DNA from 2 places in the Pseudoalteromonas sp. AWM4_233 genome. Region 2 is predicted to be linked to the other one. Evidence: predicted binding sites of a transcription regulator. Region 2 holds the regulator's gene; the other holds the start of a gene.
What was found. Region 2 encodes NrdR, which represses ribonucleotide reductase genes. Its sites were predicted from a motif close to AAACACNANATNTNGTGTTT; they were not measured.
Positions count from the first base shown of each region.

Region 1: the regulator NrdR is predicted to act here: its motif matches at 2,091-2,110, upstream of nrdA (class 1a ribonucleoside-diphosphate reductase subunit alpha).

Region 1 covers NZ_JBSWSZ010000001.1:1,743,456-1,746,878, reverse strand. The annotation lists gene gyrA (DNA gyrase subunit A) at 1-286, opposite strand, end outside; gene ubiG (bifunctional 2-polyprenyl-6-hydroxyphenol methylase/3-demethylubiquinol 3-O-methyltransferase UbiG) at 465-1,175, shown strand; gene ACXAC4_RS07750 (HAD family hydrolase) at 1,175-1,819, shown strand; gene nrdA (class 1a ribonucleoside-diphosphate reductase subunit alpha) at 2,177-3,423, shown strand, end outside.
Region 2 covers NZ_JBSWSZ010000001.1:3,029,852-3,033,274, reverse strand. The annotation lists gene glyA (serine hydroxymethyltransferase) at 151-1,407, shown strand; gene nrdR (transcriptional regulator NrdR) at 1,491-1,940, shown strand; gene ribD (bifunctional diaminohydroxyphosphoribosylaminopyrimidine deaminase/5-amino-6-(5-phosphoribosylamino)uracil reductase RibD) at 1,940-3,058, shown strand; gene ACXAC4_RS13670 (riboflavin synthase) at 3,064-3,423, shown strand, end outside.

The DNA of each region.
Region 1 (3,423 bases), 1.3 Mb from region 2:
AAGGCTGAGCCATACGAACAATCGTGTCGTATACAGCACTGTCACCATGCGGGTGGTATTTACCGATAACATCACCGACAACACGAGCCGACTTCTTATAAGGCTTATTCCAGTCGTTACGAAGCTCATTCATGGCAAATAATACACGACGGTGAACAGGCTTTAGACCGTCACGTACGTCTGGTAATGCACGACCTACGATTACACTCATCGCGTAATCTAGGTATGAATTTTTTAACTCGTCTTCGATATTGACCGGGAGGATTTCATTGGCGAGATCAGTCATTGATTGCACTTTCCTTCAGAGTCTATCTCTATTAGCACTATCAAGTGCCCTAGAGATTAAGTTATTATTAATATCAACGCTCATGCTAACACAGATTTATTATTATTACAGGCGCAAAATCCGTGTGATTTTGAAATAATCCAATTTAAATGCGCTCAGATTCACGAGGAAGTTTTTTATGACCGAGCATCAAAATGTAGATCCACAAGAAATTGCGAAATTTGAGAGCATCGCAGAAAGATGGTGGGATACAGAAGGAGAATTTAAACCCCTTCATGATATTAATCCATTACGTCTCGATTTTATTAATGACAAATCTAATGGTTTATTTGATAAACAAGTTGTCGATATCGGCTGTGGTGGCGGTATTTTAACTGAAAGCATGGCGAAACTTGGAGCCAAAGCGACCGGTATAGACTTAGGCCAAGAGCCACTCAATGTTGCCAAACTGCACGCTTTAGAAGTGGGTGTAAAAGTTGACTATATAAAAGTACCCGCTGAGGAATTTGCAGCAAACAATACTGAGCAATTCGATGTAGTAACTTGTATGGAAATGCTTGAGCACGTCCCAGATCCAGAATCTATTATCCAAGCTGCTGCACAAATGGCAAAGCCTGGCGCAAGTGTGTTCTTTTCTACGCTAAACAAAACGATTAAAGCGTATTTACTTGCAATCGTCGGTGCAGAAAAAATTCTAAAAATGGTACCTGAGGGTACACATGAGCACGATAAGTTTATTCGCCCTTCTGTTTTAATCGGCTGGGCTGAAAAAGCAGGCCTTAAAGTTCGCGCAAGTGCGGGGATCAATTATAACCCAATCAATAAAACATTTACCTTAAATGATGATGTCAGTGTGAATTACTTACTACATTTCGAGAAACTTGATTAATGAAGGCTGTCATATTCGATTTAGATGGCACCCTACTCGACACCACTGACGATTTGGGGGCTGCTTTAAACCACGTTCTTGAAATAAATGGACTTGCTGCTGTTTCTCGAGAGGTATATAGCCCTGCTATTTCTGATGGCGTAAAAGCGCTCTTAGATGTTGGCTTTGGTAGTCGTCTCGCTGAATTTGATTTAGCTCGCTTAAGACAAGATGTACTTGATCATTATGAAGCTAACATTGCAGTGCATACGGATTGCTTTGATGGTGTACCAGCATTAATTCAATCTTTAATTAATGATGATATAAAAGTCGCAATCATGACAAATAAGCCAACATTCCTGACTTTACCACTAATTGGGCAAATTTCAGAACTTAAAGAAATTGAAGTTATTGTTTGTGGAGACACATTAGATGAAGCAAAGCCTTCACCTAAGCCATTATTATATGCAGCAGAACAATTAGGTATTAGTTCATCAGAATGCCTTTATGTCGGTGATGCACAACGAGATATTCAAGCAGCAAAAGCGGCTGGTATGACTTCTGCCTGTGCTTTATGGGGATACATCCCAAGTCTTGAAGATGCGTATAGTTGGCAAGCAGATCTAAATTTAACTAACCCTCTTTTAGTGCTAGACCATATCTAGTGCTCATATTTACGCCAAAACACTACATCTAGTGTTTTGGCTCTTTCATCACCACAAGCTGCTCATTAAGAAAACACTATAAATATTTTTTTATTTTCTTTAAAAATCGCATCATTTTTATTGATTTCCTGCTGAGGTTACTTGCGTCAAACCTCAAAAGGTTAATAGTTACTAACACTTTTTATTTATCCCAAACTTATCCACATTTGTGCATTTACCTTGCTATTGCAAATTAAATTGAACCCCACTATCTTGTGATCCCAATCAGAAGAACCACCATATATAGTGGTCAAAACCTGAGCTTTTTTTCGCCAATTATTTTTTAAATATTCAATCCGAAGGATTACAGGCACAGCTATGAACCAACAGTTATCTGTCAGTAAAAGAAACGGCCGCAAAGAGCCGCTCGATCTCGATAAAATTCACCGCGTCATTACTTGGGCTGCAGAAGGCTTAGATAATGTTTCAGTTTCTCAGGTTGAATTAAAATCACACATTCAATTTTATGATGGGATCCGTACTGAAGATATTCACGAAACTATCATTAAAGCTGCTGCCGATTTGATCGATAAAGACTCTCCAGATTACCAGTACCTTGCTGCGCGTTTAGCTATTTTCCACTTACGCAAAAAAGCATATGGCCAGTTTGAGCCGCCACGTTTATACGATCACATTACAAAGCTGGTTGAACAAAAGCGTTATGATCAACACCTTCTTATCGATTACACCGAGCAAGAAATTGACGAGCTTGATAACTACTTAGATCATAGCCGCGACTTAAACTTTAGCTATGCAGCGGTGAAGCAGTTAGAAGGTAAGTACCTTGTACAAAACCGTGTAACTGGCGAAATCTATGAGAGTGCTCAATTCTTATACATCCTTGTTGCTGCGAGTTTATTCTCTGATTACCCTAAGGAAACTCGTCTTGATTACATCAAACGTTTCTATGATGCCGTTTCTTTATTCAAAATTTCATTACCGACACCTATCATGGCAGGTGTTCGAACACCAACACGTCAATTCAGCTCTTGTGTATTAATTGAAACGGGTGATAGCTTAGACTCAATCAATGCGACTTCATCAGCAATAGTTAAATATGTGAGTCAACGTGCTGGTATTGGTATAAATGCTGGTCGTATTCGTGCGTTAGGAAGCCCTATCCGCAATGGTGAAGCGTACCACACAGGTTGTATTCCGTTTTACAAGCACTTTCAGACAGCTGTTAAAAGTTGTTCTCAAGGTGGTGTACGCGGTGGTGCAGCTACCCTATTCTACCCGCTTTGGCATTTAGAAGTAGAAAACCTACTGGTACTTAAAAACAACCGTGGTGTTGAAGAAAACCGTGTTCGTCACCTAGATTACGGTGTGCAATTCAACAAAACAATGTACGCTCGCCTTATCAAAGACGACTACATTACGCTGTTCAGCCCGTCTGATGTGCCGGGTCTTTACGATGCATTCTTCGAAGATCAAGAAGAGTTCGAGCGATTATATACACAGTACGAGCAAGATGAGTCTATTCGTAAGAAGCGCATTAAAGCGATTGAGCTATTCTCTATGTTTGCGCAAGAACGTGCGAGTACAGGCCGCGTTTACTTACAAAA
Region 2 (3,423 bases):
AATGTTTAAATAAAAAAATATCATTACATAAACACTGTGAAATAAATTCAATCCCTGTTTAAATATGCTCAAGCCGAAATTATAGGCATCGGACGCATAACTGCGTACAATACAGCTTTTACTACCCTAAACGTGTACCTAGGAGACCCCATGTTAGAACGTAACATGAACATTGCAGATTTTGATCCTGAATTAGCAAATGCGATTGCACTTGAAACGACTCGTCAAGAAGAGCACATCGAGCTTATCGCTTCTGAAAACTACTGTAGCCCACGTGTTTTAGAAGCTCAGGGTTCTCAATTAACTAACAAATATGCTGAAGGTTACCCAGGTAAGCGTTACTACGGTGGTTGTGAGCACGTTGACGTTGTTGAGCAACTGGCTATTGACCGTGCTAATGAGCTTTTCGGTTCTACATATGCAAACGTACAACCGCACGCTGGTTCACAAGCAAACGCGGCAGTATTCCAAGCGCTTCTTCAGCCACACGACACTGTATTAGGTATGAGCCTTGCGCACGGTGGTCACTTAACACACGGTTCTCACGTAAACTTCTCTGGTAAAACGTATAACGCTATCCAGTACGGTCTTAACGAAGAAACTGGTGAGATCGATTACGCACAGGTTGAAGCTTTAGCACTTGAGCACAAGCCAAAAATGATCATCGGTGGTTTCTCAGCATACTCAGGTATCGTTGACTGGGCTAAATTCCGTGAAATCGCTGACAAAGTAGGTGCTTACCTATTAGTTGATATGGCACACGTTGCAGGTCTTGTTGCTGCAGGTGTTTACCCAAGCCCAGTACCTCACGCACACGTTGTAACTACGACGACGCACAAAACACTAGCGGGTCCTCGTGGTGGTCTTATCATCTCAGCTTGTGATGACGAAGACATCTACAAGAAGCTAAACAGCGCAGTATTCCCTGGTGGTCAAGGTGGTCCTTTATGTCACGTTATCGCAGGTAAAGCGGTTGCTTTCAAAGAAGCACTACAGCCAGAGTTCAAAACTTACCAAGAGCAAGTTGTTAAGAATGCACAGGCAATGGTTGCTGTTCTTCAAGAGCGTGGTTATAAAGTTGTTTCTGGTAAAACAGACAACCACTTATTCCTACTAGACCTAATTGACAAAGACATCACAGGTAAAGATGCTGATGCGGCGCTTGGTCGTGCTAATATCACTGTGAACAAGAACTCAGTACCAAATGACCCACGTTCACCGTTTGTAACGTCTGGTCTTCGTATTGGTTCTCCTGCTATCACGCGTCGTGGCTTCAAAGAAGCTGAGTCAGCAGAGCTTGCAGGTTGGATCTGTGACGTACTAGACAACATCAACGATGAGTCAGTACAAGCAGAAGTTAAAGAGAAAGTAAAAGCTATCTGCGCTAAATTACCAGTTTACGCGTAATTTCGCTCACAAAATCAAAGAATTTTGTTATGATTAAGGCCGCATTTGCGGCCTTTTTTATATTTTTTCACAAGTGATTATCTATGCATTGTCCATTTTGCACCGCTAAAGAAACAAAAGTCATTGATTCCCGTTTAGTCGGCTCAGGCCATCAAGTCCGTCGCCGCAGAGAGTGTGTGTTATGTCATGAGCGTTTTACGACGTTTGAAGGTGCCGAATTAGTCATGCCTCGGGTAATTAAACAAGATGGTTCTCGAGAGCCGTTCAATGAAGACAAATTATTAAATGGTCTGCACCGCGCGTTAGAGAAACGTCCAGTGAGCACTGAGCAAATTGAAGAAGTCGTGCATCAAATTAAATCGCAAATTCGTGCGACGGGTGAGCGTGAAGTGGCAAGCCATATGATTGGTGAATGTATTATGGAAGCGCTGAAAAAGCTCGATAAAGTGGCCTATGTCCGCTTTGCTTCCGTATACCGCTCATTTGAAGATATTAGAGAGTTTGGCGAGGAAATCGCGAGGCTTGGAGATTGATGTTTAGCGAGCAAGATAAAGATTTTATGCAGCAGGCCATCGCGCTTGCTGCAAAAGGCCGTTTTACCACTTCACCTAACCCTAATGTGGGCTGTGTCATAGTAAAAGACGGTGATATAGTTGGTCAGGGGTATCACCAAAAAGCGGGTGAAGGTCATGCCGAAGTGCACGCATTAAAGATGGCTGGAGACAAGGCAAGAGGCGCAACCGCTTATGTTACCTTGGAGCCATGTAGCCATTATGGTAGAACCCCGCCTTGCGCAAAAGGCCTAATCGACGCTGGCGTCAGCCGCGTTGTTGCTGCCATGGTTGATCCTAACCCAGAAGTCGCAGGTCGCGGCTTGCGCATGTTAGAAGAAACTGGTATTGAAACTGCAGCAGGTTTATTTGAGCAAGCTGCAAGAGCACTGAATCCAGGTTTTCTAACTCGAATGGAAACGGGCTTACCTTATATAAGTTGTAAATTGGCTGCGAGCCTAGATGGCAAAACCGCATTAAAAAATGGTGAAAGTAAGTGGATCACCTCAAGTGCAGCCCGTCAAGATGTGCAGTTTTTACGTGCTGAGCACTGCGCTGTGTTATCGGGTGCTGATACTGTACTGTTTGATGATGCCAAATTGAATGTACGACTTTCAGCAGAGCAGCTTGAGCTTGCTGAAGGGTTGTCAGTTCGCCAACCTACTCGAGTCATTATCGATTCCCAAAACCGTTTGTCTCCAGATTTAGCATTATTTTCAATCAATAGTCCTATTATAATTTTAAGAACAAAAGCAGATACAGCACACCAGTGGCCAGAACATGTTATAGAGCTGGTGGTTGACTCTATAAATGGTAAGGTTGATATCAAAAAAGCGTTAAAGCAATTAACTGCGCATGGTATCAACAGTGTATTCGTTGAAGCAGGCGCGACGCTTGCGGGTAAGTTTCACGAATTAAATCTTATCGATAATTATATTCTTTATTTAGCACCTAAAATTATGGGTCAAGACGCGCGAGGTTTATTTAACGTGCCAGAGTTGACGCAGATGGCAGATGTACAGAGCCTACAATGGCACGATATTAAGCAAGTTGGCGATGATATTCGTTTAACAGCACGCAAAGTAGCGCAAAAAGGTTAAGTTTTATGTTTACAGGTATCATTGAAGCAACCGGTAAGTTGACTGAGTTGACACAAAATCAAGGCGACCTAACGGTTCGTGTAAGTAGCCCAAATTTAGACATGGGCGATGTACAGTTAGGCGATAGCATTGCTACAAATGGCGTGTGTTTAACGGTTGTTGAAAAATTTTCTGATGGTTTTCGTGCCGATGTTTCAAATGAGACCTTGAAATTGACGCAATTTGCTCAATATAAGCTAGGGCAAACAGTTAATTTAGAAAAAGCATTACAACCTATTTCGCGTTTAGGTGGTCATTTAGTCTCAGGTCACATTGACGGCATTGCGACAGTCGTGGCGATTTCACCTAATGCCCGCGCAACCGAA